DNA from 2 places in the Geodermatophilus sp. SYSU D00697 genome. Region 1 is predicted to be linked to the other one. Evidence: riboswitches for the same ligand, from Rfam matches in the RefSeq annotation. Region 1 holds a riboswitch; the other holds the start of a gene.

Evidence for each region. A riboswitch is a leader RNA that binds a small molecule or an ion and turns the genes downstream of it on or off. The one in region 1 is predicted to bind thiamine pyrophosphate.
Region 2: linked by a shared signal. The riboswitch ahead of ACI79C_RS07115 (ECF transporter S component) and the one ahead of thiM (hydroxyethylthiazole kinase) in region 1 are both predicted to bind thiamine pyrophosphate.

The regions. Positions count from the first base shown of each region.
Region 1 is NZ_JBJGYV010000005.1:20,087-35,657, reverse strand. It holds gene thiD (bifunctional hydroxymethylpyrimidine kinase/phosphomethylpyrimidine kinase) at 1-574, opposite strand, end outside; gene thiE (thiamine phosphate synthase) at 613-1,281, opposite strand; gene thiM (hydroxyethylthiazole kinase) at 1,278-2,066, opposite strand; TPP riboswitch at 2,068-2,161, opposite strand; gene ACI79C_RS06420 (phenylacetate--CoA ligase family protein) at 2,200-3,564, opposite strand; gene ACI79C_RS06415 (ATP-binding protein) at 3,575-6,601, opposite strand; gene ACI79C_RS06410 (helicase) at 6,732-8,486, opposite strand; gene ACI79C_RS06405 (alpha/beta fold hydrolase) at 8,635-9,480, shown strand; gene ACI79C_RS06400 (DUF222 domain-containing protein) at 9,558-10,772, opposite strand; gene pgm (phosphoglucomutase (alpha-D-glucose-1,6-bisphosphate-dependent)) at 11,047-12,681, shown strand; gene ACI79C_RS06390 (M20 family metallopeptidase) at 12,790-13,875, shown strand; gene ACI79C_RS06385 (diguanylate cyclase domain-containing protein) at 13,903-14,787, opposite strand; gene ACI79C_RS06380 (hydroxymethylglutaryl-CoA lyase) at 14,938-15,571, shown strand, end outside.
Region 2 is NZ_JBJGYV010000005.1:180,435-196,005, forward strand. It holds gene ACI79C_RS07085 (SpoIIE family protein phosphatase) at 1-340, shown strand, start outside; gene ACI79C_RS07090 (ATP-binding protein) at 456-884, opposite strand; gene ACI79C_RS07095 (DUF1697 domain-containing protein) at 1,003-1,536, opposite strand; gene ACI79C_RS07100 (uracil-xanthine permease family protein) at 1,654-2,988, shown strand; gene ACI79C_RS07105 (energy-coupling factor transporter transmembrane component T family protein) at 3,001-3,768, opposite strand; gene ACI79C_RS07110 (ABC transporter ATP-binding protein) at 3,765-5,156, opposite strand; gene ACI79C_RS07115 (ECF transporter S component) at 5,189-5,803, opposite strand; TPP riboswitch at 5,800-5,903, opposite strand; gene ACI79C_RS07120 (Nramp family divalent metal transporter) at 6,042-7,334, opposite strand; gene ACI79C_RS07125 (Mut7-C RNAse domain-containing protein) at 7,443-8,177, opposite strand; gene ACI79C_RS07130 (Orn/Lys/Arg family decarboxylase) at 8,400-8,633, opposite strand; gene ACI79C_RS07135 (hypothetical protein) at 8,630-9,727, opposite strand; gene ACI79C_RS07140 (VOC family protein) at 9,777-10,289, shown strand; gene ACI79C_RS07145 (GNAT family N-acetyltransferase) at 10,417-10,962, shown strand; gene ACI79C_RS07150 (GntR family transcriptional regulator) at 11,133-11,792, shown strand; gene ACI79C_RS07155 (1-aminocyclopropane-1-carboxylate deaminase) at 11,779-12,798, shown strand; gene ACI79C_RS07160 (alpha/beta fold hydrolase) at 12,922-13,605, opposite strand; gene ACI79C_RS07165 (hypothetical protein) at 13,602-13,811, opposite strand; gene ACI79C_RS07170 (NADP-dependent oxidoreductase) at 13,842-14,864, opposite strand; gene msrA (peptide-methionine (S)-S-oxide reductase MsrA) at 14,969-15,334, shown strand; gene ACI79C_RS07180 (class I SAM-dependent methyltransferase) at 15,535-15,571, shown strand, end outside.

The DNA.
Region 1 (15,571 bases):
CGGCCGCGGTGGCCAGCACGTCGACGCTCTCCTCGCCGCCGAGGTGGCCACCCTTGAGCAGCACCGCCCGCGGGCCGAGCGCGAGCAGCGCCGTGGCCTGGCCGGGGAGGTCGTCCACCCCGCCGGCCGGGGCGGCGTCGAGGAGGGCGGCCGCCTCGGGCACGTTCGGCGTGACCAGGTCGCAGACCGGCAGCAGGTCGGTGCGGACGGCGTCGACCGCGGCCTCGTCGATGAGCCGGTCGCCGCTGGTCGCCACCATCACCGGGTCGCAGACGACCGGGCCCGCCCGGCGGCCGGCCAGGACCCCGGCCACCGCCCGGACCACCTCCGCGGTGCCCAGCATGCCGAGCTTGGTGGCGTGCACCTCGACGTCGTCGAGGAGCGTCTCCAGCTGAGCGACGACGAACTCCGCCGGCACCGGGTGGACGCCGGTGACCCCGCGGGTGTTCTGCGCGGTGAGGGCGGTCAGCACCGCCGTCCCGTAGACGCGCAGGGCGCTGAAGGTCTTGAGGTCGGCCTGGATGCCGGCGCCGCCGCTGGGGTCGCTCCCGGCCACGGCCAGGGCGACCGGCACCCCCGCGCCTCCCGTGCTCCCTGGTCGCCCCGGCCCGCTCACCGGGCCACTCCCACCGACCGCCCCGCGTCGACCTCCGCGCGCAGCGCGCGGGCCGCCGCCGCGGGGTCGGCCGCGCCGCAGATGGCGGAGACGACGCAGATCCCGTCCACCCCGGTGGCGGCCACCTTCGCCGCGCGGGCGGCGTCGATGCCGCCGATCGCGACCGCGACCAGCCCCGCGGCCCGGGCGGCGGACGTCAGCGCGCCGGTGCCCTCCAGGCCGAGGCCGGGCGCGGCGTCGGGCTTGGTCGGCGTCGCCCACACCGGGCCGATGCCGACCAGGTCCACGGTGCCCGGCGGCAGCGCCAGCGCGGCGTCGAGGTCCGCGGCGCAGGTGACGCTCAGGCCCAGCACCACACCGGGCCCGAGCAACCGCCGCACCTCGGCCGGGGGCAGGTCGTCCTGGCCGACGTGCACGCCACCGGCACCGGCCAGCAGCGCGACGTCGACCGCGTCGTTGACCACGACCGGCACGTCGCGCCGGTCGGCCAGCGCCGCCTGGACCGACCGGGTCAGCTCGAGCAGCTCCCGCCGGGAGGCGGTCTTGTCGCGCACCTGGACCGCGGTCACCCCTCCGGCCACCGCGGCCCGGACGACGTCGGCCACCGGCCGCGGCCGGGACAGCCCGGTGTCGGTGACCAGGTAGAGGGTCGGGTCGAACCTCACGGCTCCGCCCGCACGTCGGCCCCGGCCAGGGAGTCCCCGTCGAGCGCGTCCAGGGCGTCGAGCCAGGTCGGCGCGAAGGTGCCGGGACCGTCGGCCACGTCGGCGGCCACCTCGGCGGCGAGCGCCACGTGCGCGTGCGCGGCGACGGCGGCGGTCAGCGGGTCGTCGCAGACGGCGAGGTAGGCGGCGACGAGGGCGCCCAGGGCGCACCCGGCCCCGGTCGTGCGGGTGAGCAGGACAGAGCCGCCGCCCACCCGCACCGTCCGCCGTCCGTCGGTGAGCAGGTCGACCTCGCCGCTGACCGCCACGACGCCGCCGGTGCGCCGGGCGAGGTCGGCGGCGGCCTGCGCGGCGGCGTCGGTGCTGTGGGTGCTGTCCACCCCGCGGCCGCCGGCGCCCGCCCCGGCCAGCGCCATGACCTCCGAGGCGTTCCCCCGGACGGCGGTCGGGCGCAGCTCGACCAGCTCGGCGGCCAGGGCCGTGCGGTAGGACAGCCCACCGACGGCGACCGGGTCGAGCACCCACGGCGTCCCGGCGGCGCCGGCCGACCGGGCCGCCAGGCGCATCGCCTCGGCGGTGCGCTCGTGCACCGTGCCGACGTTGACCAGCACCGCGGAGGCGACCGCGGCGAAGTCCCCGGCCTCCTGGGGTGCGTCGACCATGGCCGGCGCGGCACCGGCGGCGAGCAGGGCGTTGGCCGTCATCGTCTGGACGACGGTGTTGGTCAGGCAGTGCACCAGCGGTGCAGCGGTGCGCAGCGCCTCGCGGGCCGCGCGCAGGTCCATGGCTCCCACGCCGTGACATCCCTTCGCCAGTACGAACTGGAGCAGGTTCGACGGGTGTTCTCTCAGCCCCGGGCGGGGCACCCCGTGCCACTTACGCCCTCGAACCTAGCAACGTCGTCCCGGCCGGGGGCGCTCAGGAGGCGAGCGGGACGAAGCGCTTGAGCTTGCCCGACGGCGGACGGGCGATCCGGGCGACCGGCGTGACGGTGACCTCCGGGTCGGGGACGCCGACCCCGGCCAGCTCGCCGGCGATCGTCGCGGCCAGGGCGCCGGTGTCGACCGGCGCGGTGGCGTGGACGACGACCGCCGCGCCCCGCGGCGTCTGGCGCACCTGGTACTCCACGACCTCCCGCCGGCGGGACAGCGGGGACCGGAAGACGTGGGGGTGCACCCGCACCGCGCCGTAGGTGAAGACGTCGTCCAGCCGCCCGTACGGGTCCTCGATCCGCCGGTGCGTGCAGCCGCACGGGCAGGCGCCCTCGACCAGCGTGAGCTGGTCGGTGAGCTCGTACCGGATCAGCGGCAGCGCGGTGTTGTAGAGGTTGGTGAGCAGCACCGTGTCCGACCGCGTGCCCGGGGGCACCGGACGCCCGTCGGTGGTCACCAGCTCGTTGATCATCAGGTCGTCGGCCAGGTGGGTGCCGAACCGGCAGGGGCAGCCGTTGCCGCCCGCCTCGGAGGTCCCGTACCAGTTGCCGACCGGGACGCCGAAGGCCTCCTCGAGCGCCGCCCGGGTCTCGGGCAGCAGCGGCTCGCTGGTGCCCATCACCCAGGCCGGGGAGATCCGCAGCCGGCCGGCCTGCGCCTCGGCGGCCAGCTGGTGCATCGCCGAGGAGTAGCCGCACAGCAGGGTCGGTTGTGCGGTGTTGAGCCCGGCGACTATCTCGGCCATCGGGAGGGTGACCGGGAAGCGGACGATCTCCATCTGCGGGTTGCTGAACGTCTGCGGGGCGGCGCTGGTCATGTGCGTCGGCGCGGCGGCGGCGACCATGCCCAGCTTCGGCCGGATCCCCGCGAACGCCGGGTCCGTGCGCAGCGCCCGGACCGGGTGGCGCATCAGGCTCCAGTAGACGGTCGCCCAGCCCACCCAGTCGTAGACGAAGACCCCGCGCCGTCCGGACGAGCCGCCGGAGGCGCACGCGTGGTAGCGGTCGAACAGGTAGGCGTCGGAGGTGAGCCGGTCGAGGTGGGCCTCCACGACGTCGAGGGTCAGCCGGTCGTCGGTGACGATCTCGTCGAAGTGCGCCATGAGGTCGTCCTTGGTCATCACCGGCAGCTCGCCGAGGGTCTCCTCGGTGACCTCGTCCGGGTCGACGCCGGCCAGCCGCTTGCGGTGCCACGGGGAGAGGTCCCGGGCCACGCGGACCAGGCGGCGCAGGGCGTCGCGGCGGTGCTCGGCGAGCCGGTCGGGCGGCCACTCGAGGGGCGCGAACAGCCGTGGGACGAGGGCGGTGGCGTCGGCGAGGTGCCGCTGGCGGAGTCTCTCGTAGGTGGTCATGGCCGCGACGCTAGGAACGGGCGGGACGCCGGTCTGGCGTACCGGTACGTGCCCGGGTACGCGATTCCGTGCCCGCCGGAGTTCCCGGACCCGCGCCCGCTGTCGCCCCCGGGCCCGTCCTCCCTGGTGTGCCCGGACCCGCCCCCGCCCCCGGGCCGTCCAGCCCCTCGGCCGCCACGTACCGGGCCAGCTCGACCCGGGACCGCACGCCCAGCCGGGCGTAGGCCCGGGCCAGGTGTCCCTCCACGGTCCGCTCCCCGATGAACAGCCGGGCGCCGATCTCCCGCGCTGACAGGCCGGTGGCTGCCAGCTCCGCCACCTCCCGCTCGCGGGCGGTCAACGAGCCCGGGCCGCGGGCGGCCGCGGCCTCCCGGCGGCCCCGTGAGCCCCGGCGCGCCAGCGCGTCGAGGGCGTCGTCCCGCCGGACCAGCGCGCCGCAGGCGGCGTAGCCCTCGGCCGCGGCGGCCAGCTCGGCCGTGGACCGCTCGCGGTCGCCGGCGGTGAGCCCCAGCAGGTGGTGGGCGCGGGCTCGGTGGATCGGCCAGCTCGCCGCGTCCAGGACCTGCACCGCCCGGGCCGCCCAGCGCTCGGCCGCGCGGTCCCGCCCCTCGCCGTGGGCGGACCAGCCGCGGGCGAGGTCGGCCAGGGCGGCGTGCGCGGGGACCCCGGTGCGCTCCGCGACCCGGTCCAGGGCCGGCGCCGCAGTGGGGGTGGGCCGGCCGAGCCGGGCGCCGGCCTCGGCCAGGTCCACCAGGCAGGGCAGGGTGAGCAGGATGCCCAGCTCGTCGAGCCGCCCGGCCAGCCGGTGCAGCTCGGGCAGCACGTCGTCCCGCCGGGAGGCGAGGGTCGCGCACACCGTCGCCGCGTAGGCCACGATCTCGCCGTAGATGCCGCGGGTGCCCGCGTACGGGGCGCGCGCCACGGCCAGGAGCCGGGCCGACTCGGCGTGCTGCCCCAGCTCGGCCGCCGCGGCCGCCGCAGTGGCCGAGGCCCAGGCGGTCCGGCGCCCCGGACCGACCGGGTGCGCGTCGGTGGTCCGGCGGGCCGCCGCCACGGCGCCGGGGAAGTCACCGGCCAGCCAGCGGACGAAGACCTCCAGGGGAAGCGGCGGTTCCTCGGGGGCGAGCTCCCGGGCCTCCTCCACCCGGGGCAGCGCCTCGTCGACCCGGCCGGCGACCACCAGCAGCTGGGCCTCGTTGTGCAGGGCCATGGAGAGCCGGTATCGGCTCCCGTCCGCGCGGGCCATGGCGCTGCTCTCCCGCAGCGCGGCCCGGCCGACGTCGAGCTCACCGGAGATCGTGGCGGTCAGCCCCAGCGTGCGCAGGGCCCGGCCGAGGACGACCCGGTCCCCCAGCGCGCGGGCACGCTCGACCACCCGGGCCGAGGACTCCCGGAGCGCCGGCGCGGAGCTGCCCGCGAGGTGACGGATCCAGGCCAGCTCGTGTCCGGCCAACAGCGAGCCCCTGGTGTCGCCCGCGGCGGTGAACAGCTCGGCCGCCTCCGCGCACAGCCGCTCCGCGCGGCCGAGGTCGCCGTCCCCCCAGGCCAGGAAGCTGGCCAGCCGGAACCGCACCTGCGCGCGGGGGCGCGGGTCGGGCACGTCGGCGAGCGCGGCGTCCATCGCCTGGAGCGCGCCGATCCCGGCGGGTGCGTGCTCGTCGGCGCGGTGGTCGAGCACCCACTCGGCGTCCCACCGCAGCGCGTCCACGACGGCCACCCAGCGGGGGTCCCCGGCGGGGAGGAGCTCGACCAGCGCCCCGAGGACGGCCAGGGCCTCGGGGAACGCGCCGGCCGACTCCGCGCGCCGCTCGGCCTCGATGAGGACGCCGACGGCCTCGTCGTCGTCCGCTCCCGCCGATCGGGCGAAGTGCGGTGCCGCCTCCCCCACGCGGCCGGCGCCGAGCAGCACCCGGCCCACCTGGCGGTGCAGCAGGCGGCGGCGCGCCGCGCCGATCCGCCGGTAGACGGCCTCGCCCAGCAGGGGGTGGGCCGGCTCGTAGGACAACCGCAGGCCCCGCTCCTCCTCGGTGACCAGGTCGGCCCGCACCAGCGACTCCAGCGTGCCGGCCAGCGTCGCCGGCTCGGACCCGGCGAGCGCGACCAGGCTGCGCAGGTCGGTGCGCCGGCCGAGGACCGCCAGCAGCTCCAGCAGCGCGACGGCGTCGGGGGCCAGCCGGGCGAGGTCGAGCTCCACCCGCTCGGCCAGGGACGCCGGCAGCCGCGGCAGCTCCGGTGCGGCCAGGTCGGCGCCCTCGGCGCACAGCGCGCGCAGCAGCTCGATCGCCGCGAACGGGTTGCCGCCCGAGCGCCGGGCCAGCCAGTCGGGGAGCGCCGCCGGGACCGGCGTCCCCGGGCCGAGGACCGCCGCGGCGAGGTCGGGAAGCGTCGCGGCCGGGAGCGGCGGGACCGGCAGCCGGCGCAGCAACCCATCCTGCTCCAGCCCCAGCAGCACCCGGCCCAGGCCCGGCTCCGCACGCAGCGGAGCCGGCCGGGCCGTCGCCAGGGCCAGGACCGCGGCGTCGGCGCAGCCGTAGGCCACCGAGTGCAGCGCCTCCAGCGACGAGGCGTCGGCCAGGTGCAGGTCGTCGAAGCGGAGGACGACGGGACGCTCGGCGGCCAGGCTGCGCAGCACCGCGGGAAGCGCCGCCATCAGCCGCGGGCGGGACGGAGTCCCCGCGGGCCGGGCGCCCGTGGCCGCGGCGACGCTCCGCAGCAACGGGGCGAGGTCGGCCTCCGAGCCGGCGCAGTGCCGGGCGACGTCGGCGGCGGGCAGTCCGCGCAGGTGGCGCTCCAGCGCCTCGGTCCACAACCCGAACGGCGCGGTCGACCCCAGGGGGAACGCCCGCGCGGCCAGGTCGGCGACGTCCGGACGGCGGGCCACCAGCTCGGCGGCGAGCCGGCTCTTGCCCACTCCGGCCTCGCCGGTGAGCAGCAGGCCCCGCCACTCACCGCGGGCGGCGCATGCCAGCTCGCGGGTCAGCAGCGCGAGCTCGTCGGTGCGGCCGACCAGCCGCGGACCGCGGGCAGACCGTCGCACCGCCATCCCGGCCCCCATCCGCAGGCGTCGTTCGGCGTCCAGGGTTCTCCCCCGCCGGGCCCGTGTCAGCCCCCGGCGCGCTGCCGGTCGGGGCCGGCGTGCTCCCGGTCGGCGGCTCCGGTCGGGGGGCTCATTCCGTACCGGTGAGCGCGGTCGAGGGCAGCCAGTCGGCGTCGAGCAGCTCGGCGACCTCCTGCAGGGACGACGTGTCCGCCCCCGCGGTGGAGCCGCTGACCGCCAGCCGCTCCACCATCACGCGGGCGACCTGCTCCTCGACGGTGTCCTCGGCGAACGCGACCCGCCACGGCGAGACCTGCCCGTCCCGGTGGGTGCGGCCGGTGACCTGCCGGGCCTGGATGCCGGAGAAGCGCGGCTGGTGGAACAGCCCGACCCGCGGCGTGGCCGCTGCGGTGGACCCGTTCGGCAGCAGCTCACCCGCGTGGAGGCTGATCGAGGCGGTCACCGTGAACACGCACACCGGCGCGGCTCCGGTCTGGAAGCGCAGCCGCTCGGCCTCGACGTCGAACCGGTCGCGGCCGTAGATAGCGGCCACGGCGATCCCCGAGTCCAGCAGCGCCTCGCGGATCGGGTCGGCCGCGGTCTCCACGAACTCCACCGAGACGGCGACCTGCCGCTCGGCCTCCACCTGCGCCTTGACCCAGTCCACGGTCGCCTGGGCGCGGATGAGCCCGGCCTTCTGCCGGAACCGCAGCAGCGCCGCCCGGCCCCGCGCGGTCTGCCGGCCGCGGCGGGCCAGCTGCATCTCGGCGCGGAACTCCTGCCACTCGGACTCGTAGGCGACCCGCTCGGCCGGCGTCAGCGCCACCGGCGTCCCGGTGACCGACACCGGGCCCCACGGCGCCGGCCGGTGCAGCGTCGCTGGCGGGGTGCCCTCGGCGAGCCAGCCCTGCAGCCGGGCGAGGTCGGCGCGGCGGCGGTCGGCGTCCTCGGTCCAGGCCCAGCCGTACCGGCCACGTTCCACGTGGAACCCGTGCTCGGCGAGCCTCGCGGGCAGGTCGGCCCACGCGCGCAGCGGCTCGCCGTGCCGCTGGGCGAACTGCGGCGCCAGGTAGGGGAGCTCCAGCGGCGTGTGGGCCGGGGTGGCGGTGGCCGCGATGACGAACGGCGCGTCCTTCACCCGGCCGGCGCCGGAGACGGCCTTCCAGTGCTTCCACCGCTGCGTGGTCGTGTGCCGGACCATGTGCGCCTCGTCGGCGATGACGACGTCGAACCGGAGCTTGCTGACCTTGGCCAGCCGGTCCCAGGTGGTCACGCACCAGCGCAGCCCGCCGTCGCCGAAACCGGCGATGGACCGGGTCCAGTGCGGGATGGTGATGGCGGCCGGGCGGTCGGCGACCACGAGCACGGTGCGACCGCCGCGCTGGCCCGCGACCTCGCGGGCGGCCAGGACGGCGGTGCCGGTCTTGCCCACCCCGGGGTCGTCGCCCAGCAGGAACACCCGGTGGCCCGCCTTCGCCGACGCGGCGATCGCGGCAGCGCCGGAGAGCTGCTCGTCCCGCGGCTGCATCGCACGGCCCGCGGGGACCGGGCGTGGGGTGGCGTTGAGCTCGTCCTCGAGGAAGCGCTCGAAGGTGTACGGCGGCGGGTCGTAGGGCGCCAGCTCCGGCGGCAGTTCCCGGCCGACGTACATGTGCGCCTGCAGGTCCGGGCGCCACTGGGCTCCGGGCGCCGGCGCGCGGAACGGGACGGCGAGCACCCACACCCGCTCCCCCGGGCCGGCGACCGGGCGCTCCGGGGCGGGCTTCGCGGGGCGGCGAGCCGGCGCGGCGCGGCGGGTGCCGCTGCGGGTGGTGCTGCTGCGGGTGGTGCTGCTGCGGGTGGTGCTGGTCGAGCGGCTCGTCGTCCGGCGGCGCCGTCCGGGCATGGGTGTGCTCCCCCTTCGTCCCCGGCACGCTAGAGCGCGGCTCCCGCCCCGACCGGCAGGCCGCCCGGCACGTCGTCCCCGGATCGCGGGGTCGGTCTCCGCCTCCGGCCGTGTGCGGTCGCCGCCGGGCCTCTGGTGGAATCCCCAGGTGACCGAGAACGCCGAGGAACGGCTGCATGCCCGGACGCTGGGCGAGGCCGGCCCCCGGGTCGTCTTCGTGCACGGGTTGTTCGGCCAGGGCAAGAACTGGACGACGATCGCCAAGGGCCTCTCCGGCGACCACCGCGTCACCCTCCTGGACCTGCCCAACCACGGGCACTCGCCGTGGACCGAGCGGGTCGGCTACCTCGACATGGCGCGCATGGTCGCCGACGAGCTGCGGTCGTTCGGGGAGCCGGTCACCCTCGTCGGTCACTCGATGGGCGGCAAGGTCTCGATGCAGGTCGCCCTGCGGCACCCGGAGCTGCTGCGCGCGCTGGTCGTCGTCGACATCGCCCCCAGCGAGTACCCGGTCTCCGGCGGACGCACCGACGACCCCGACGAGGAGGCCTCCCCGTTCGCCGCGTACATCGCCGCGATGCGGGAGATGGACCTCGGCTCGCTGCGGAGCCGTGAGGAGGCCGACGCCGCGCTGCGTGCCGCCGTCCCGAGCCGGATGGTCCGCTCGTTCCTGCTGCAGAGCCTGGTCCGTGAGGGGCTGGGTGCCGACGGTGGCTGGCGCTGGCGGCTGAACCTGGAGCTGCTGGAGCGCGACCTGGGTGAGCTGCGCGGCTTCCCCGAGCCGCCTCTGGGCGCGCGCTACGACGGCCCGGTGCTGTGGATCGCGGGGGCCGACTCGCACTACGTGCTGCCCGAGGACCGCCCGCGGATGGAACAGCTCTTCCCCACCACCCGGCTCGTGCGGGTCAAGAACGCCGGCCACTGGGTGCACTCGGAGCAGCCGCAGGTGTTCCTCGAGACGCTCAAGCGCTTCCTGGAGCGCGTGGAGGCCTGACACACCGCCGGCGCCCGGGAGCCTCGGGATTCCGACCGGCCGCCGCACGGAGCGCGGGGGTCGCCGCCTCGGAGGCGTCACGGGCCGGCCCTGCTGAGGACCTCGGTGCCGTCGGGCCGGGAGGTGCGCCAGCGGCTCGTACCGGGGTCGCGGGTGACGGCGAAGCCTTCCTCGTGGCAGGCGGTGTGGTGCCGTTCGCACAGCAGTGCGCCGTTGTCGCAGGAGGTCGGGCCGCCGAAGGCCCAGTGCACGACGTGGTGGACGTCGCACCACTCGGGCGGGGCGTCGCAGCCGGCGAAGACGCAGTGACCGTCGCGGACCTCGACGGACCGCCGGATCGACGCGGTGGCGGTGCGCTGGGCGCGGCCCACGTCGAGCGGCAGCCCGCCGGGCCCGGTGATGACCCGGGCGACGCCCGCGTCACAGGCCAGCCGCCGCGCGGTCTCGGGGGTGATCGGCCCCGCCCAGGCCAGCTCGCCGCCGGCGACCCCGGGGGCACCGCGGGCGGCGCACAGGGACTGCCAGTCGATGGTCACCCGCACGTGCGGTCGTTCCCCGCGCACGTCGGGCAGCCCGCCGCCGTCGAGGGCACCGCGAGCCAGGGCGACGAGGGCGTCGGCCTGCCGCTCCGCGTGGCAGCGGGTGTCACCGGCCGGGCGGTCGCCGTTCATGAGCGCGGCCAGCGCGGTGTGCACGTACTCGCCGCCGACCGGGTCCAGCTCACCGCGGACGTGCACCCGGCCGTCGAGGCCGGAGGCCATGGTGAACCGCCGCTGGGTGTCGGCCGCCTCGTCCAGAGCGCCGTCGGGATCGACCCCCGCCACCCAGCGGGCCACGCCGCGCGCCGTCTCGGTCGGGCCGGTCTCCCGGGCCAGTGCGGCCATGATGCGGTCGGTCTCCGCGAGCTCGATACCCGCCTCGGCGGCCTGGGCGATCCGGCGCGGGGTCACCGCGCGGGTGATCACGCGGACGTGGGTGGCGGTCAGCTGGCCGGCGGCGAAGGCCGCGGCCGTGGTCGGCAGCTGATCGAGGCGTCGGCCGGCGGACACGATCGCGGTCGCCTCCGCCGGGGCCAGGCGGCAGCTCCCGCGCAGCCAGGCCTTCATGGACACCGCGCCGTCGTGGCGGTGGGACTCTCGCCGGTCGGCCGCGCGCACGACCGACGTCAGTGCGGCGGCCACCCGGTTGGCGGCGGTGGAGAGCTCACCCACGAGGTCGAGCAGCGCGGCGTCGGACAGGCCGTCGAGGTCGGTCTCGGCCAGCCCGTCGAGGGCGGAGCGGAGTTCGGACACCTCGCCTCCTCCCTCGCGACGGCACCGGATCGACAGGTCGAGAGTAGGGCCGCGGTACGACGGGAAGCCCCAGCTCAGACGGGTTGTGGACGGAGGACGCACCTGTGGACGACGGCCCGCGTCGGAGTGCTCCGCCTGGTGGGATGGGCACGGCGGGAGGAGCCGAGATGACCTGCGGAACGGACGGCGAGACACCGTGCGAGGAGCACTCCTGGCGGGACCGACGACCGGGCACCGGTCGCGCCCGGTGCGGCCCACGGGCCAAGATCAGCGCATGACCGACCCCCTCGCCGGACAGCCGGCCCGGCCGAGCGACCTCATCGACGTGGCCTCGCTGGTCACCGCGTACTACACGCGGGAACCGGACCCGGCCGACCCGGCGCAGCAGGTCGCCTTCGGCACCTCCGGCCACCGCGGCTCCGCCTTCGACGGTGCGTTCAACGAGGCGCACATCCTCGCCACCACCCAGGCGATCTGCGAGTACCGGGCGGCCCAGGGCCACGACGGTCCCCTGTTCCTCGGCCGGGACACCCACGCGCTGTCCGAGCCGGCCTGGGCCAGCGCGCTGGAGGTCCTCGTCGCCAACGACGTGCAGGTCCTCGTCGACGCTGCTGACCGGTACACGCCCACGCCGGCACTCAGCCACGCGATCCTCACGGCCAACGAGGGGCGCACCTCCGGCCTCGCCGACGGCATCGTCGTCACCCCGTCGCACAACCCGCCCCGCGACGGCGGCTTCAAGTACAACCCGCCCTCCGGCGGCCCGGCCGACACCGACGCGACCAGGACCATCGCCGACCGGGCCAACGAGCTCCTCCGCGCCGGCCTGGAGGGCGTCGCGCGGATCCCGTTCACGCGGGCGCGGGCGGCGGCGCGCAGCCACGACTTCCTCGGCGCCTACGTCGACGACCTGCCGTCGGTGCTCGACCTCGACGCCGTCCGGGATGCCGGGGTGCGCATCGGCGCCGACCCGCTCGGCGGGGCGAGCGTCGACTACTGGGGGGCGATCGCCGAGCGGCACCGGCTGGACCTGACCGTGGTGAACCCGCTGGTCGACCCGACCTGGCGGTTCATGACGCTGGACTGGGACGGCAAGATCCGGATGGACTGCTCCTCGCCGAGCGCCATGGCCTCGCTGATCGGCAAGCGCGAGCAGTTCCAGGTCGCCACGGGCAACGACGCCGACGCCGACCGGCACGGCATCGTCACCCCCGACGGCGGGCTGATGAACCCCAACCACTTCCTCGCCGTCGCGATCTCCTACCTCTTCTCGCACCGGCCCGACTGGGGCGCGGACACCGCCGTCGGCAAGACGCTGGTGTCGTCGTCCCTCATCGACCGGGTCGTCGGCGGCCTGGGCCGGCGGCTGGTGGAGGTGCCGGTCGGGTTCAAGTGGTTCGTGCCCGGACTGCTCGACGGGTCGGTCGGCTTCGGCGGCGAGGAGTCGGCCGGCGCGTCGTTCCTGCGCCGGGACGGCCGGGTGTGGACGACGGACAAGGACGGCATCCTCCTCGCGCTGCTGGCCAGCGAGATCCAGGCGGTGACCGGCCGCTCACCGTCCCAGCTGCACGCCGAGCTGACCGCGCAGTACGGGGAGTCGAGCTACGCCCGCATCGACGCCCCCGCCACCCGCGAGCAGAAGGCCCAGCTCGGCAAGCTGTCGCCGGAGGACGTCACCGCCACCGAGCTGGCCGGTGAGCCGATCACCGCCAAGCTCACGCGCGCACCCGGCAACGACGCCGCGATCGGTGGGCTGAAGGTGGTCACCGAGAACGCCTGGTTCGCCGCCCGGCCCTCGGGCACCGAGGACGTCTACAAGGTCTACGCGGAGTCCTTCCACGGCCCCGACCACCTCGCCCAGGTACAGGAGGAGGCCCGCGCCGTCGTCACCGCCGCCCTCGGCGGCTGAGCAGTGGCGGGCGGAGCGTGGGCTGCCGAGGGCCTTCGGCGCCCGGCGCCCCAGGCCGGCCACGCGCGACGAGCGGCGGATTCCCCGGCGACCGACGACGATCAGGGGATGGCCGAGGGTCTGGACGTCGTGGGGCTGGTGCGGGAACTGGTGGGCCGGACGACGGTCTCGGGGGACGCCGTCGCCCAGCGCGACGTGCTGGGCGTCCTCGCCGACGTGCTCCGCCAGCGTGCCCCGCACCTGCAGGTGACCGCGGGCCGCGACCCCGACCACCCCTGGACGCTGCTGCGGACCCCGGCCGACCCCGACCGCCGCCAGCTCCTGCTGGCCTGTCACGTCGACACCGTGCCGGTGCCCGACCCCGGCGCCTGGCAGCGCGACCCCTTCGGCGCGGACCTCGAGGAGGGCCGGGTGTGGGGCCGCGGCGGGAGCGACATGAAGGCCGGCGTGGTCGCGGCGGCCGCGGCGCTGGCGGCCGCCGACCCCGAGGTCCCCGTCGCGCTGCTGCTCACCAGCGACGAGGAGATCGGCTCGAAGGGAGCCGCCGCCGCGGCCGCCGCGGTCGCCGACCAGTCGGTGGGGGCAGTCATCGTCCCGGAGGCCACCGGCAACCAGGTCGTCCTCGGGCACAAGGGGGCGCTCTGGCTCGCCGTCCGGACGGCGGGGCGGGCGGCGCACGGCAGCACGCCCGAGCGCGGGCACAACGCCGTCCTGGACCTCGTGGCGGTCCTCGGGCGGGCCGGCGGTGCGCTGCCGCTGCGCGGCGACCCGTTCCTCGGTACCGAGACGTGGAACCCCGGCGTGGTCGCGGGGGGCACGGTGCCGAACGTCGTCCCCGACCGCGCCGAGGTCGTGGTCGACATGCGCACGGTCGCCGACGGCGCGCCGTTGCTCGCCTGGTGGCGGGACCAGCCCGAGGTGGCCGACGTCGACGTCCGCGTGGACCTGCCACCCGTCGGCACCCCCGCCGACGACCCGTGGGTGGCCTCCCTGCCCGCCCCCGTGCTGCCCACGCCGGCCACCTACTTCACCGACGCTTCGGTGCTCGGGCAGGTGGTGGGCGGCGCGCCCATCGTGGTGTGGGGGCCAGGGACCCCTGCGGTGATGCACGCCGTCGACGAGTACGTGGAACTCGCCGAGCTCGAGCAGGCGGCGGCCGCGTTCACCGACGTCGTCGGCCGCTGGCGCGGCTGAGAGCGGACCCCGCCGAGGGCCGGGGGCTCAGCGCCGGCGCGCGGCCTTGTCGGCGTACATGGCCTCGTCGGCCTCGCGTACCAGCAGCTCGAACGCCAGCTCCGGGTCGGTCCCGCCGGCGACCGTGCCGATCCCGATGCTCATGCTCAGCGGGATGGTCTCCGTCTCGACCCGCAGGGGCTCGGTGACGGTGTGCCGCAGCCGCTCGGCCAGCGCCTCGGCGTCCGCGCGCTCGCTGTTCTCGCACACGATGCTGAACTCGTCCCCGCCCACGCGGGCGGCGGTGTCGCTGGCCCGCAGCACCGAGGTCAGCCGCTCGGCGAACGCGACCAGCACCGCGTCGCCGACCGGGTGGCCGTACTCGTCGTTGATCTCCTTGAAGCCGTCGAGGTCGATGCCGAGCAGACAGGTGGGCGTGCGCTCGCGGTGCCCGCGCTCCAGGGCGTGCCGCAGCCGGTCGCTGAAGAGGATGCGGTTGGGCAGGCCGGTGAGCGGGTCGTGCAGCGAGCGGTGGACCAGCGCGGCCTCGAGCGCCTTGCGCTCGGTGATGTCCTCGACGATCGCCACCACGTGGGGCGGGTCCCCCTCCGGCGTCTCGGCCACCCACGAGGAGGTGACCTGCACCGGCACCACGCTGCCGTCCTGGCGGACCAGCCTGGTCTCGTGCCGCATCGTGCGGCGCCGCTCGACCAGCTCGGAGTAGGCCTCGGCCGTGCTCGGCGCGTCCTCCGGGTGGATGAGCTCGAGCACCGAGCAGCCGTAGAGGTCGTCGGTGTTGCGGCCGAGCATGGCGCCGAAGGCGGGGTTGGCGTCGACCACGTGGCCGGACGGCGTGGCGAGGACGATGCCCATGGGGGCGTTGGCGAACGCGCTCCGGCGGTCCGCCGGTGGCAACGTGCCGGCGTTCGTCACATCCCACCTCCGTGCCGGACATTCTGCGCAGAACAGGGGCCAGTTGCTGCAGGTTCTCGACCTGGAGTGCCCCGGACGGTTCCACGTGGAACCTCCCGGCGGGGGAGGATGGGGCGTGCAGCGTGGCGTGGTCCGACGAGGGGAGCTCCCGTGAACGAGTTCGACCTGGTGCTGCCGGCCGCCGTGGACGTCCGCGAGGTGGGCATGCGCGACGGGCTCCAGCTGGAGGCGCCGGTGCCGCTGGAGGCCAAGCTGCGGATGCTGGAAGCCCTGGTGGCGACAGGGGTGCGGCGCATCGAGGCGACGTCGTTCGTCTCGCCGAAGGCCGTCCCGGCGCTCGCCGACGCCGACGCGGTCGCCGCCGAGCTCTCCCGGTGGGGCGGCGTCCTCTGGTCGGCCCTCGTGGCCAACCCCCGCGGCGCGACCCGGGCGGTGGACGCGGGCATGTCGAACCTGGAGTACGTCGTCTCGGCCTCCGACGGCCACAGCCGGGCCAACGCGGGGCGCTCCACCGCCGAGGCGGTCGGGGCGGTGGCGGAGATCGCCGGCCTCGCCCACGGCGCGGGCGGCTCGCTCGAGGTCGTCATCGCCACCGCCTGGGACTGCCCCTTCGACGGCCGCACGCCGATCGGCCGGACGGTCGACGTCGCCCGGGCCGCGGTCACCGCCGGGGCCGACCAGCTCTGCCTGGGCGACACCATCGGGACGACGACGCCGCTGCGGGTGGTCCAGCTCCTCGACGCCGTCCGTCGGGCGTGCCCCGGCATCGCGGTCGGCGTCCACT
Region 2 (15,571 bases), 160 kb from region 1:
CGGGCACCCGCCGCCGCTGCTGCTGCACGCCGACGGGCGGGTGGAGGAGCTCGCCGGGGAGCGCCCGGAGCTCATGCTGGGCGTCGACCCGGCCGCCCGGCGCAGTGAACACGTGGTGACCTTCCGGCGCGGCGCCACCGTGCTGCTCTACACCGACGGCCTGGTGGAGGGGCGTGACCTGCCGCTGGACGAGGGCATCGCCCGGCTGCGCGGCGCGCTGGCCGAGCTGGGCAGCCTGCCCCTCGAGCAGTTCTGTGACGCGGTGATCGAGCGGCTGCGACCGGAGGGCCTGCAGGACGACATCGCCCTGGTCGCCATCCGGCTGCACCCGCAAGGCTGAGGTCGGCGGGCCGGCCACTCGGTCGTGGTGCGGTGCCAGGAGCGGGGCCCGGAGGGTTCCCGACGAGGGTCGCGGGTGGGCTCAGCTCAGGTCGGGACGGCTCCTGGCCGTGGTGTCAGGGCGCCAGCAGGGCCCAGACGTGCTTGGCACCGGCGGACACGTACCAGCCGTGGTCGGTGGCCAGCTCGGCGATGAGGTACAGCCCCAGGCCGCCCTCGCTGGGGTCGCGGCCCACCGCGGGCGTCGGCGGCGTGGCGGCCGCGCTGTCGGAGACCTCGATCAGCCAGCCCGCCCCGGTTCCGCGGACCGCCGCCGCCACCCGACCACCACCGTGCCGCAGCGCGTTGGAGGCCATCTCGTCGAGGGCGAGCACCAGCCGGTCGCGGAGGTCGGCCGCGGTGGGGTCGGCGGCGCTGAGGTGCCGACGCAGCTCCGCCCGGACCCGCGGCAGCTCGGCGACGTCGGCGAGCTCCCACCGGAGGCCCTCGTGGGCCGCCGGAGGAGTGGCCGACGGCCAGACCGGCCGGGCCGTCTCCCGTGTCACGCCGCTGGTCCCCTCACGTGCTCGTCGCCCGGAGGCGCACCTCGCTGCGGCCCGCGGGTGAGCCGAACACCTGCGTATGGCACCACCGGACGCCCGCTAAACCTGTCTGTAACGGGCGTCACACCGTGCCCAGCTCGGCCAGCTTCCGGACGGTGTTCCAGTTCCGCGAGGTCCCGGGCACGCCGAGCAGCGTGTCCCAGCGCCAGGACGCCAGCGGCGTGCCGGCGATCCCGTCGGGCAGCCAGAGCAGCAGTTCTCGCCCGACGACCCGGTACTCGCCGCGGTCGGCCGGGGGCAGCGCGGCCACCCGCTCGGGGTCGGGCGGCCGGCGCAGGAAGGTGACGAGCAGCCGAGCCGGGTCCGTGGCGACGGCACCGAGCGGGTCGGCGGCCACCAGGTCGGCGACCTCCGTCCCGGTACGGACCACGACGGGGACCTCGAAGCCGAACCGTTCCCGCAGCGCCGCCTCGACGTCGGCGGTCAGCTCGTCGGCGGACAGCGGGCTGTCCAGGACCACGTTGCCGCTGCGCAGGTGGGTGCGGACGCCGCCGTGGCCGCGCGCGGTCAGGGCCTCCCGCAGCTCGGGCATCCCCATCTGCCGCGCGCGCCCCAGGTTGACGCCCCGGAGCAGCACCACGTAGCGCGTCGGCACGGGCGGCACCGTAGCGCCCCGACCCGGGGGTCCCCGCACCGCAATGGCGACGACACCGGCCCGGAACACGGCTCAGCGACCCTGCTGGCGGACCGACGCCCAGCCCCAGGAGTCCCGATGACGACCACCGAGCCGACGACCGCCCCCGCCTACGACCGCGCCGACCCCGATGCCCGCCCGCCGTGGACCGTCGCGGTGCCGCTCGGGCTGCAGCACGTCCTGGCGATGTTCACGTCGAACCTCACGCCGGCGATCCTCCTGGCCGGCGTCATCGGCGCGACGACCGGCGAGGCGGTCCTGCTGGTCCAGGCCGCGCTGCTGTGCGCGGGGCTGGCCACCCTGCTGCAGACCGTCGGCATCGGCCCGGTCGGCAGCCGGTTGCCGCTGATGATGGGCTCGGGCTTCGCGTTCATCGCCGTCGCCGTGCCGCTCGCGGGGGAGTACGGGCTGTCCGCCGTCCTCGGCGGGGTGCTGGTGACCGCCGCCGTCCAGGTGGCGATCGCGCTCGGCATCCACCGCATCGCGTTCCTCTTCCCGCCCGTGGTGACCGGGACGATCATCCTGGTGATCGGGCTGGGACTGCTGCCCAGCGGCGTCAACCTGGCCGCCGGAGGCGTGGGGTCACCCGACTTCGGCTCGCCGGTGAACCTGGGCGTCGCCGCGCTCGTGCTCGTGCTCACCGTGGTGCTCAACCAGTTCTGCCGCGGGCTGCTGTGCACCGCCTCGGTGCTCGTCGCCGTCGTCGTCGGCTACCTCGTCGCGATCCCGCTGGGCCTGCTGGACCTCTCCGGCGTCGGCGACCGGCCGCTGGTGGCCGTGCCCACCCCGTTCGAGTTCGGGGTGTCCTTCCCGCTCGTCGCGGTGCTCTCGATGGCCGTCGTCGGCGTGGTCAACATGGTCGACTCGGTGGGCACCGTCCACGCGGTCACCGAGGGCGGGGCGGGGCGCCCGGCCACCTCCCGCGAGCTGCGCGGCGGCATCCTGGCCGAGGGTGGCAGCGCCGTCCTCGGCGGGGTGTTCGGCGCCCTGCCGACGACGATGTTCAGCCAGAACATCGGCCTGGTCGCCCTCACCAAGCAGATGAGCCGCCACGTGGTGACCATCGGCGCGCTCGTCCTCGTCGGGCTGTCCCTGCTCCCGCAGGTCGCGGCGGTGCTGGCCGCGATCCCGCCGGCGGTGCTCGGCGGGGGCGTGCTGGTCCTGTTCGGCATGGTGTGCGCGATCGGCGTGCAGTTGCTGAGCAAGGACGGCCTGGACACCCGCGGGCTGCTGATCGTGGCGCTCTCGGTGGGCCTGGGCCGGGGGATCGCCGCCGCGCCGGACGCCGTGGACCGGGTGACCGGCGAGTGGGGGGCGCTGTTCGACTCGGGGATCGTCGTCGCAGCCGTGGTCGCCGTCGTCCTCAACCTCGTGCTGCCCGGCCGGTCCCGCCGCCCGGTGCCCGCGGCCTGACGGCGCGGGGCCTCAGCCGAGCAGCGGGTCCCAGGCCCCGGTGGTCACGCTCAGCGCCACGGCGGCGGCGCAGACGGCGACCGCGCCGGCGACGAACCAGCCGTCGCGGGCGCGCAGCACCGAGCCCCGGGCGTTGGAGCGGGGGACGCCGGAGTCGAACCCGCGGGCGTCCATCGCCGTCGCCAGCCGGGTCCCGCGCCGGATCGCCGCCACCAGCAGGGCGAACGCCGTGCCGGCGAGCAGCCGGGCCCGGGCCGCCGGGTTCGCCCCCGCGTCGACACCCCGGGCCCGCCGGGCCAGCCGGATGGTCTCCCACTCCGCGGCCAGCAGCGGGACCAGGCGCAGCGCGGCCAGGGCGCCGTAGGCGAACCGCGTCGGCACGCGCCAGTGCAGGGTGAGCGCGTCGGCCAGCCGGACCGGGTCGGTGGAGGCCACGAGCAGGATGCCTGGCAGCGCCAGCGCGATCACCCGCAGGCCCCAGGTCCCGCCGCTGAGCCAGGCGGCCGCGCCGTCGGCCGCGCCGAAGGCGACGTTGACCCAGGCGACCCCGGCCGCGCTGAGCAGCAGCGGCCAGGTCCGGCGCAGGACCTCCCGCGGGGTGGTGAGGCCGGCGGCCGGCAGCAGCGCCAGCTCGGCGGCGAGCACCACCGCCGGGGTGACCGGGTCGCCGCTGACCAGGAGCACGACGGTGAGGACGGCGATGGCGCCCAGCTGGGCGACCGGGTTCACCGCCGACAGCGGGACCGGGCGCACCGGGCCGAGGGCGAGCGGCGCGGTCACGGGACCGCCACCGGGGCCCCGAGGCTCAGGACGTCGTCGGCCAGTGCGGCGACCACGTCGGCGTCATGGGTCACCAGGCACAGGGCGCGGTCGTCGTCCTGCTGCTCGGCCAGCAGCGCCACGAGCTCCGACCAGGTGTCCCTGTCCTGGCCGAAGGTCGGCTCGTCGAGCACCAGGACCGGCGGGCGGGTGGCCAGCGCGGTGGCGACCGACAGCCGCCGCTGCTGCCCGCCGGAGAGGGTGAAGGGGTTGGCGTCGGCCAGCGGCGCGAGGCCGAGCCGCTCGAGCAGCTCGTCGGCGCGCCGGTGGGCCGCGCCCTCGCCGGCGCCGGCGCGCAGCGGGCCGAGCGAGAGCTCGTCGCGCACCCGGCCGGTGAGGAACTGGTGCTCGGGGTGCTGGAAGACGGTGCCGACCCGCGCGACCAGCTCGCCGGCCCGCCAGCGGGACGGCGGCCGGTCCGGGCGCCGCAGCCCCGCCGTGAGCGCCGGCCCGGCGGTGACCCGGCCGGTGGTCGGCCTCCGCAGGCCGGCCAACAGCAGCGCCAACGTGGACTTGCCGGTGCCGTTTGGTCCGGTGACGGTCAGGGTCCGGCCCGCCCGCAGGACGGCGTCGACCGGCGGCAGCGCCGGGGTGGCCGCGCCGCGGTGGGTGTAGCCGGCCGCCTCCGCCGCCAGCAGCACCGCCCCGGCGGGATGCGTCCGCCGGTCGGGGAACCGCAACGGAGCCGGTGCCCACCCGGGACCGTGCTCCACCACGCCGCCGTCCACCCGCAGCTCGACGACGCGGTCGACCAGCGGCAGCCAGGACGCGGCGTCGTGGTCGACGACCACCAGCGTGGCGCTGCGGTCGGCGACGGCCCGGGAGACCGCGCCGCGCACCAGCTCGGCGCCGTCCGGGTCCAGCTGGGCGGTCGGCTCGTCGAGGAGCAGCAGGCCGGGGCGGGGGGCGAGCGCGCCGGCCAGCACCAGCCGCTGCTTCTGCCCGCCCGAGAGCGCGCCGGTCGCCCGGTCCCGGCCGAGGTCGAACCCGACCGCGGCCAGGGCGGCGTCCACGGCCGGCCCGATCGCGGCCGGCGGGGTGCCGACGTTCTCCAGCCCGAAGGCGACGTCGTCCCCGGCGCGGGTCATGACCAGCTGCGAGTCGGGGTCCTGGAAGACCATGCCGACGCGCTGCCGCCGCCGGTCGGGCCGCTGCCCGTCGACGGTCAGCTCGCCGACGGCGTCCCCGCTCTCGGGCTCCAGCAGTCCGCCCAGCGCCCGCAGCAGCGTGGACTTGCCCGCCCCGGAGGCGCCGGTGAGCAGCACCCGCTCACCGGGGGCGACCACCAGGTCGACGTCCCGGACCGCCCAGGCCCGCCGGGTGGCGTGCCGGAAGCCCCACCCGGCCAGCCGGACGGCGGCCGGGGAACCGTCGGTCAGCGTCAGACCCGGGTGCGGCCGGAGGCGAACGCCGAGAGCGCACCGCTGGCGGCCAGCGCCCGGGTCAGCGCCGTGCTGCCGAGCCCGGCGATGACGGCGGTGCTGGCCACGACCAGCGCCACGTAGGTCGTCTTCCAGCCCGCGGTCCAGTCCGGGTAGTAGTAGACGAGGTCGAGGACGGCGGCCATCGCGCCGGCCAGCGCCGCGGACAGCAGCGCCTGCGGCCAGCCGAACCGGCGGTACCGGGCGACGGCGAACCCCGCCTCGCCGGCCAGGCCCTGGAGCAGGCCGTAGACGATCGTCGTCGTCCCCCACGCCGAGCCGAGCAGGGCGGAGACGATCGCGGCGACCAGCTCGGCGAACAGGCCGGCGCCGGGCTTGCGCACCACCAGCGGGGCGAGCACGGCGGGGATGAGCCAGACGCCGTACATGAACGCCTGCGCGGGCGGGAAGGCGGCGAAGGCCGTGCCGGTGCCCGCCCACAGCAGGCCCCAGGCCCAGAAGACGACGCCGAAGGCGACGCCCAGGACGGCGGTGACGACGATGTCGACGGTGCGCCAGCGCGCACGCGCCCCGCTGGGCGCAGCCGACGACGGACGGACGGCCTGCTCGGCCATGACTTCCTCCAGACTCCCTGCGCCGGCATGACCCGGATCAGGTTCGAGGGTCTGCGGGATCCCGCACTCTCAGCGCCGAAGCGCTCCCCTGCTGTGTGTTCGGTTGTGCTGCCAGCCTAGCCCGCTGCGCCGCTGCCGCCGTCCGCCGGTGTCCCCAGTCCGCCGGTGCCCCCGTGATCATGGCGCCCGACGCCCTCACCCCACCGCGAGCCTGCGAGCGGTGGGGCGAGGGGGTCCTTCACCCGAGGACGAAGCCCAGCAGCAGGTGGGCGTTCAGGCCGATGATCAGCGCGGCGACGACCGCACCGGCGATCGTGGTGACCGGCCGGTTGACCCAGTTCCCCATGACGGAGCGGCGGGCGGTCAGCCACAGCAGCGGCACCAGGGCGAACGGGATGCCGAAGGAGAGCACCACCTGCGACCAGACCAGCGCCGTCGTCGGGTCACCGCCCAGGACCAGCACCGCCAGGGCCGGCGCCAGGGTGATCAGCCGGCGGGCGAGCACCGGGATGTGCCGGCGCAGGAAGCCGGCCATGACCACCTGGCCGGCGTGGGTGCCGACCGACGAGGAGGCGAAACCCGAGGCGAGCAGGGCGAGGGCGAAGGCGAGCGCGGCCCCGGTGCCCAGCTGGTCGCCCAGCCCGGCGTGCACGCTCTCCAGCGAGGCGATGCCGTCGTCGGCGGTGAACAGCTGGGCGGCGATCACCAGCATCGCGGCGTTGACCAGCCCGGCCAGCCCCATCGCCACCAGGACGTCGATCCGCTGGGCCTTAAGCAGCCGGCGGCGGCCGGACGCGGTGCGCCCGGCGGTGACCACGTCGCCGTAGCGGCCCGGGGTGAGCGCGGAGTGCACGTAGATGACGTGCGGCATCACCGTCGCGCCCAGGATCCCGGTGGCCAGCAGCAGGCTCTCCGACCCGGAGAACGAGGGCACCAGGCCGCCCGCGACCCCGCCCACGTCGACGCCGGAGCCCACCAGCGTGTAGCCGAAGCCCAGGCCGATCACCAGCAGCAGCCCGGCGATCACCCGCTCGAAAGGCCGGTGCCCGCGGGACTGCGCGGCCAGCAGCACGAACGCCACGACCGCGGTGATGACCCCGCCGATCGGCAGCGGCACCCCGAAGAGCAGGTTGAGCGCGACCGCGCCGCCGACGATCTCGGCCAGGTCGGTGGCGATGGCGACCGCCTCGGCCTGCAGCCACAGGCCCCGCGTCACCGGGCGGGGCAGCTGCTCGCGGCAGAGCGTGGCGAGGTCCCGCCCGGTCGCCAGCCCGAGCTTGGCGGTGAGCGACTGGATGAGCATCGCCATGAGGTTGGCCGCCACGATCACCCACAGCAGCGTGTAGCCGAACGTGGCGCCGCCGGAGAAGTTGGTCGCGAAGTTGCCCGGGTCGACGTAGGCCACCGCGGCGACGAAGGCCGGGCCCAGCAGCGGCCAGATGCGCCGCCGTCCGCTCGTGTCGCGGCCCGGTCGGGGGGCGCCGACGAGGGTGGTGGGCAGGACGGCGGCCTCGGTCTTCGAGAGGTACACGGCGGCCTCGCAGCGGTGGAGCGGGTGGGTGGGCGCTCCTTCCTGTGCCCGTCGCGGGTGACACGCCGGGGCCAACGTGTGGCCCCCGGGGGCCGAGGTGAGGCTGTCCTACGCGGTGCCGGTGCCGGTGCCGGTGCCCCGCCGCTGCGCCGCCGCGACGACCGCCCCGATCCGGCGGGCGTGCGCGCCGCGCCAGTAGACCCGGCCGCACGCCGGGCAGCGGGAGAACTCGTGGTAGGTCCGCCGCGTACCCGGCGGCAGCCGGTCGGCGATCTCCGCCTTGGCGACCGGCTGCAACGCGGCGCCGCAGGCGGTGCACCGGGTGAGTGGCGCCAGCGGGGGAGCGAACCGGTCGAGGACGTCGGCGAGCTGGTCGTCGGGGCGGGCGCCGCGCACCAGGGCTCCGGAGGGCAGCGCCCGCCGCATCAGCAGGCCGCGGTCCTGGGTGAGCAGGACGCGCTCCTCCGCCGCCGCGCGGGCCACGAGGTCGGGGTCGTCGGCGTCGTTGGACCACGCGGCGTCCAGGCCGAGCAACCGCAGCCGGCGGGCCAGCGCGCCCAGCCCGACGTCCAGCAGGAAGCCACCCGACGCCAGCGGCTGCGGCCGGGCCGCCTCCGTCACCTCCACGGTGCTCCCCGGCCGCGTCCGCTCGGATGCGGCGGTGGGGGTCCCGTCGACCCGGAGGCCACCGACCTCGGTCAGCGGCACCCCGGCGGCCTGGACGACGTGGCCGAGCGTGGCGTCCGGGTCGAACCGCATCCGCCGGACACCCCGGTGCCGGTCCCGTCCCGGCAGGAGGAAGCGCAGCGACACCGGGACGACGACGTCGACCGCCTCGGTCACCGTGCGCCTGCCGCGGGGTTCATGAGCTCCCGTGGCTGTCATCAGGCGATGCCCATGGCCTGATCCCGCGCCACGGTCCGCTCCTCGCTCGCTGGCGCTCGCTGCGATGCTCCCGTGGCTGTCATCAGGCGATGCCCATGGCCTGATCCCGTGCCACGGTCCGCTCCTCGCTCGCTGTGCTGTCGGCTCGCCTCGCTCGCTGCGATGCTCCCGTGGCTGTCATCAGGCGACGACGCGGAGGGTCTCCATCGACGGGTCCGCCGCGTCCGGGACGAGCATCCCGGCCCGGACGCCGCTGGTCAGGTAGTCGACGACCTCCTGGCCGATCCGCTGACCGGGCGCCAGCACCGGCACCCCCGGCGGATAGGGGCTGACCATCTCCGCGGCGACCCGGCCGACCGCCTCGGCCGCCGGGACCTGCTCCGCGCGGGCGAAGAAGGCCTCCCGCGGGGTCATGGCCTGCTCGAGCTCCAGGGCCGGCGGCGAGGGTAGGTCCACCCGCGGCGGGCGCTCCATCGACGGGGCGGCGTCCACGAGCGCGCGCAGGGCGTCGACCAGGACCTTCTCGGTCTCGTCGTCATCGGCGTGGGTGAGCCGGGCGTTGACCCGGGCGGTGTCGGCCGAGCCCAGGTCGACGTGGCAGTCGGCGCGCAGCCAGTCGCCGGCCTGGAAGCCGGTGATGCCCAGCCCCGGACGTCGATGGTGATCGCCAGCGGGTCGAGGTCGAAGGCGCCGCCGGTGCCGATGACCTCGCGGCCCATGACCTCCAGGCCCGGCATCCCGGCGACGGCCTCCCGCACCCGCAGCGCCCGGGCGATCGCCGTCCCCAGCAGGTCGCGGCCCTGCTCGACCATCTGCCGCCGCCAGCCGTCGAGGGTGAGGTAGACCAGCGCCGAGGAGCTGGTCGTGCCGAGCAGGTCCTCCCGCTGCTCGAGCACGTCCGCACTGACCCGCTCGCCCTTGAGGTGGAACACCGAGCTCTGCTCGATCGCCCCGCCCATCTTGTGCGCGCTGGTCACGACGACGTCCGCCCCGGCGTCCATCCCCCAGGCCGGCAGGTCCGCGTGGAACGGCAGGTGGGTGCCCCAGGCCTCGTCGACGATGAGCGGCAGGTCGCGCTCGTGGCAGGCCTCCGCGACACCGGCGATGTCGGCGCAGGTGCCCCAGTCGGTCGGGGTGATCAGCAGCATCCCCTTGGCGTCGGGGTGCCGGGCCAGCGCCCGGCGGACGTCCTCGGGCTCCGGCGGGTGGGCCAGGTGCCGCTCGGCGTCGACGGCGTCGGCCATGAGGTCCTCGGCCTCGGTGGTGATCGCCTGCGACTCGCGCCGGTCGTCGAGCCCGTTGAGCGACAGGACGTCGGAGGCGAACACGCCCTCGCCGACCACCTCGACCACCCGCGGGTCGGCGCCGCGGCCCTGCTTGTGGCCGGGCGGGCCGTGGACGACGTCCCCCCGGCGGCGGAACTCCTGCAGGGCCTCGAGGACGGGTACGCGCGAGTGGTCCAGGGCGAGCCCTACCCGACGAGGCGGGGCAGATACTTGAAGTCTCAAGCAACCTCGCGCAGACTGGGCCCCGTCGACCGGAGACAGGAGCCCGACCATGCCCATCCAGCGCCTCAACCACGCCGTCCTCTACGTCCGTGACGTCGCCCGCAGCCATGCCTTCTACCGCGACGTGCTCGGCTTCCGGGTGAAGATGGAGATCCCCGGCGCCGCGGTGTTCCTGCAGGCCGAGGGGTCGAGCAACGACCACGACCTGGGCCTGTTCCAGATCGGCGCGGGCGCCGGCGCCTCCGAGGCCGGCCGGCGCACCGTCGGCCTGTACCACCTGGCCTGGGAGGTCGACACGCTCGCCGAGCTCGCCCGGATCCGCGACGCGCTGCTGCAGGCCGGGGCGCTGGTCGGGATGTCCGACCACGTGACCACCAAGGCCCTGTACGCCCACGACCCGGACGGTCTGGAGTTCGAGGTCTCCTGGCTGCTGCCGGCCGAGTTCATCACCCCCGAGCTCCTGGAGGGGGCCGCCATGACCTCGCCGCTGGACCTGGACCGGGAGATCGCCCGGTACGGTGCGCACACCCGCGGTGGCGTGGGCGTCTCCGTCCCCGCCTGAAGACGACCCCCTGCCCCCCACCGCGACGATCATGGTGCTGGGGTGGCGACACGCCGTCGGCGGTCGGCATGTCGCCGCCACAGCGTCGTGATCGCCGCCGCAGGAGGGTGGGGCACGATGCCCTCCCGTGATCCCTGACGAGCTGGTCGCCGGTGCGCTGCGCCTGCGGCCCTGGCGGGCGGACGACGTCCCTGCGGTGTTCGCCGCCCTGCAGGACCCGGCCTGCCGGCTGTGGAGCGGGGCGGGCACCGTGTCGCGGGAGGACGCCGCCCTGATGGTGCGGGTGCGGATGGACCCGGCCCTCGAGGACCGCGCCGCGTGGGCCGTCGTCGATCCCGCGGGCGCGCTGCTCGCGTCGGTGTCCCTGCACTCCATCGACCGCGGGCGGGGTGACGCGGAGGTCGGCTACTGGACCGTGCCCGCGGCCCGGGGGCGTGGCGTGGCCCCCGTCGCGGTCGACGCCGTCTGTCGCTGGTCCTTCCCCGCCCTCGGCATCGACCGGGTGGAGCTGTGCCACGCCGTGGAGAACGCCGCCTCGGCACGGGTCGCGGAGAAGGCCGGCTTCAGCCTCGAGGGGCGGCTGCGCCGCTCGTACCGCTACGGCGACGGGGTCGAGCACGACGAGCTGCTCTGGGCGCGCCTCTCCGACGACCCGCCACCGGCGCACGGCTGACGAGCAGCCGCAGCTGTTGGGCGGCGGCCTCGGCGGGCGCCGTGCTCCAGTCGTCGATCACCGTGTTGATCGTCGCGGTGCCCGTCGCCGGCCACGAGGTCCGTTCCTGCCGAGGACCGCACCGGTCCGGCCCCTTGACGCATCGGGATCTGACATCTGAGATGTCAGTTGTGTCCCTCGCTCCGGTCGGCCGCGTGCTGCTGCGCGACGTCGCCCTCGTGCGCATCCGGGAGGCGATCGTCTCCGGCGACCTCGCGCCCGGGGCGGTGGTCAAGGACGCCGAGCTGGCCGCCCGCCTCGGGCTGTCGGTCGCCCCGGTGCGCGCGGCGCTGGCCCGGCTGGCCGACGAGGGCCTGGTCGAGGCCAAGCCGCAGAGCCACACGCGGGTGACGCCGCTGCGGGTGCGCGACGTCCGCGACGCCGCCGCCGTCGTCCGGGCGATGCACGAGCTCGCCGTCCGCGAGGCGGTGCCGGTCACGACCCCGGACGACGTCGCCGCCATGCGGGCGGCCAACGAGCGGTTCGCCGCCGCGGTCGCGGCCGGGGACGTCGATGCGGCGCTGGCCGCCGACGACGAGCTGCACGCCGTCCCGGTCGCCCGCTGCGGCAACGCCGCCGTCGCCGCGACCATCGACCGCTACACCCCCGCCGTCCGACGGCTGGAGCGGGCCCGCTTCGCCGCGGCGCACGGCCGGGAGTCCGTCGTCCTGCACGACCGCCTGATCGCCGCCTGTGCGGCCTCCGACGTCGACGCCGCCGTCGCCACGACCACCGAGATCTGGACGGCGCTGCTGTCCGAACTGGAGGAGACCCCCGATGGCCCTGTCTGACTACCCCCGCCACCCGCTGCTGTTCGGCCCGTCGCCGGTGCACCGGCTCGACCGGCTCACCGAGCACCTCGGCGGCGCCGCGGTGTGGGCCAAGCGGGAGGACGTGAACTCCGGCATCGCCTTCGGCGGCAACAAGACCCGCAAGCTCGAGTACCTCGTGGCCGACGCGCTGGCGCAGGGCTGCGACACGCTGGTCTCGATCGGCGGCGTGCAGAGCAACCACACCCGCCAGGTGGCCGCGGTCGCCGCGCGGGTCGGGCTGCAGTGCGTGCTCGTGCAGGAGAGCTGGGTCGACTGGCCCGACGCCGTCTACGACAAGGTCGGCAACATCCTGATCAGCCGGCTGGCCGGGGCCGACGTCCGGCTGGTCAAGGCCGGCTTCGGCATCGGGTTCAAGGAGAGCTGGGAGGCCGCGCTCGCCGAGATCGAGGCCCGCGGTGGCAGGCCCTACGCGATCCCGGCCGGGGCGAGCGACCACCCGCTGGGCGGCCTGGGCTTCGCCGGCTGGGCGGAGGAGGTGGCCGCGCAGGAGGCCGAGCTCGGCGTCTTCTTCGACACCGTCGTCGTGTGCTCGGTGACCGGCTCCACGCAGGCCGGGATGGTGGCGGGCTTCGCCAAGCTGGAGGAGGACGGCGGCCGGCCGCGGCGGGTGCTCGGCATCGACGCGTCGGCCAAGCCGGCCGAGACCCGGGAACAGGTGCTGCGCATCGCCCAGCGCACCGGCTCCCGGATCGACCTGCGCCGGGAGCTCACCCGCGACGACGTCGAGCTCGACGAGCGTTTCCACGCCGGGGTCTACGGCATCCCCGACGAGACGACGATCCGCGCGATGGAGCTCGCCGCCCGCACGGAGGGCATGGTCACCGACCCGGTGTACGAGGGGAAGTCGATGGCCGCGACGATCGACCTGGTCGGCCGGCGCGAGATCGACCCGTCGTCCACGGTGCTCTACGCCCACCTCGGCGGCCAGCCGGCGCTCAACGGCTACAGCGCGCTGTTCTCCTGAGTGTGCAGCGCGGAGTGCGAGGAGCGAGGGATCCTCGTCCCTCGCACTCCGCTCAGGCGGCGCGAGGCCGACCCGGCAGTCGCGGGCGGGAGGCCGGCGCCGGCCGCGAGCGGACACGACCGCTCACAGCGGAACGGCCAGCTCCGACTGCTCCAGCGCCGCGCGCAGGTCCGTCCGCCACGGCGCCAGCTCCGACCCGGCCAGGACGACGTCGCGCACGAACGTGTGCCAGACCGGCGCGCGCCGCACCATGCTGTGCCCGCCGGCGATGGTGAACCGGGCGATCCGGGCGCCGGCGTCCCGGGCCCGGACGGCGAACTCCGCCGACAGCGCCGCCGGCACCCAGCGGTCGCCCCGCCCGTGCAGCACCGCCACGGTCCGGTCCCGCAGGTGCTCCACCGGCTCGCCGGGCGGGGTCCACGGGGCCAGCGCGCACACCGCCCGCACCGATGCGTCCCCGCCGGCGCGCAGCACCGCCCGGCCGCCCATCGAGTGGCCCACCAGCACCACCGGGACGTCGTCGCCGTGGCGGGCCCGCAGCTCGTCGAGGGTCCAGCGGACGTCGGCGTAGGCGTCGGCCGCCTCCGCGTTCCAGCCGGCCACCCGGTAGCGGACCAGGTACGTGCCGACCCCCTGCCCCGCGGTCGACGCGCGGACGAACTGCTCGATCGCCCGCATCCGCAGCAGGGACAGCGCCCGCTCCCGCGGCGGCTCGACGCTGGCCACCGTGCCGCCGTGGCAGAACACCGCGAGCGCCCGCAGCGGCCCGGGCGGCAGGACGGAGTCGAGGGCGGGGCCGGCCGTCACCGGCGCCGTCGGCGGCGCTCGCCACGGAGCGTGGCGCGGGCCCGGTCACCGAGGTCGCCGGCGCGGTAGAGCCCCCGGGTGAGCGCGGTGGACCCGGTGCGCCGCTCCAGGGCGCGGCCGGCCCGGCGCAGCAGGCCGGAGGTCAGCGGGACGACGACGGAGAGCACCAGCCACATGCGGAAGCGGCGGGTCAGGAAGAGCCACATGGGCACCAGACTGCCCCGAACCCCGCGAGCTCAGTCGGGGTCGGGTGCCAGCCGGACGACCATCTTCCCGGTGTTGGCCCCGCGCAGCAGGTCCAGGAACGCCGGGACGGCGCTCTCGATCCCTTCGTGGACGGTCTCCCGGACGACGAGCTCGCCCGACCGGAGCCAGCCCGAGACCGTCCCGGTGAACTCCTCCCGCAGGTCGCCGTGGTCGCCGACGAGGAACCCGCGCAGGGTCAGCCGCTTGCCCACCATCAGCGAGAGGTTCCGCGGCCCGGGCGGCGGCTCGACGGCGTTGTAGCCGGAGATCGACCCGCACAGCGCCGCCCGCCCGTGCACCCGCAGCACCCCGATCGCGGCCTCCAGGTGCGCGCCGCCGACGTTGTCGAAGAAGACGTCGATGCCGTCGGGTGCCGCCTCGGCCAGCGAGAGCGCCACCGGGCCGTCGTGGTGGTCGAAGGCGGCGGTGAAGCCGAGCTCACCGGTGAGCCAGGCGACCTTGGCCGGGCTCCCGGCGCTGCCCACGACCCGTCCGGCGCCGCGCAGCCGGGCGAACTGCCCGACCAGGCTGCCCACGGCGCCCGCGGCGGCGGAGACGTAGACGTCCTCCCCGGCGGTGAACCCGGCGATCCGGAACAGCCCGGTGTACGCGGTGAGGCCGGGCATGCCGAGCACCCCGAGGAACCACGAGGGCGGGACGTCGGTCAGCGACGGCAGCCGGGTGACCGCCGCGGCGTCCAGGACGGCGACCTCCCGCCACGCCGCGTCGGTGAGCACCAGGGCGCCCTCGGGCAGGTCCGGCGCGCGGGAGGCGACCACCCGGCCGACCGCACCGCCCCGCATCACCTCGCCCACCTCCCAGGACGGCGCGTAGGACGGGGCCGAGCGCATCCGGCCGCGCATGTACGGGTCGACCGACATGGCCACCACGCGGACGACGACCTGCCCCTCGGCCGGGTCGGGCACCGGCACCTCGACCAGCCGGAAGTCCTCCGGCGTGGGCTCGCCGTGCGGGCGGGCGGCCAGGTGCCACTCGCGCGTCGTCCCGGCCATCGGTGCTCCTCCCGGCTCGGTGCTCCTCCGGGTCGATCCTGCCGCCGGGGCGCCGTCCCCGCCGTCCGGGTCGGGCGCTTGCCCTGCGCGCCTACGCTCGTAGCATGCTGTTCTCCCTGGTCGTCTTCGACCCGGCGGTGATCTCCTACGAGCAGCTGCTCACGGTCTTCTGGGAGGACCACGACCCGACCCAGGGCATGCGCCAGGGCAACGACGTCGGGACGCAGTACCGGTCGGCGATCTACGTCAACGGCCCCGAGCAGGAGGCGGCCGCGCTGGCCAGCCGGGAGGCGTTCCAGGCCCGGCTCACCGAGGCCGGCTACGGCGAGATCACCACCGAGATCGCGCCGCTGGGCCACTTCCACCACGCCGAGGACCACCACCAGCAGTACCTCCACGAGGTGCCCAACGGGTACTCCCCGATCCACTCGACGGGCGTCTCCTGCCCGGTCGGCCTCTCCGGCGTCTGAGAGAGGACCCCCTGCCCCCCACCGCTCGCAGGCTCGCGGCAGGCCCCTGCAGCGGGGCCGGTCGCGAGGAGCTGTTCGCGCAGCTGCGGCGCGAGCCGGACGTCGAGGCGCCGGACCTGGTCGCCGTCGACGCCACCGACCGGCTGCTGCTCGCCGAGGCCGGCGCGGCGATCGCGGCGGCCGGGCCCGGCCGGGTGGTCGTGGTCGACGACTCGCACGGCGCGCTGACCCTCGGGG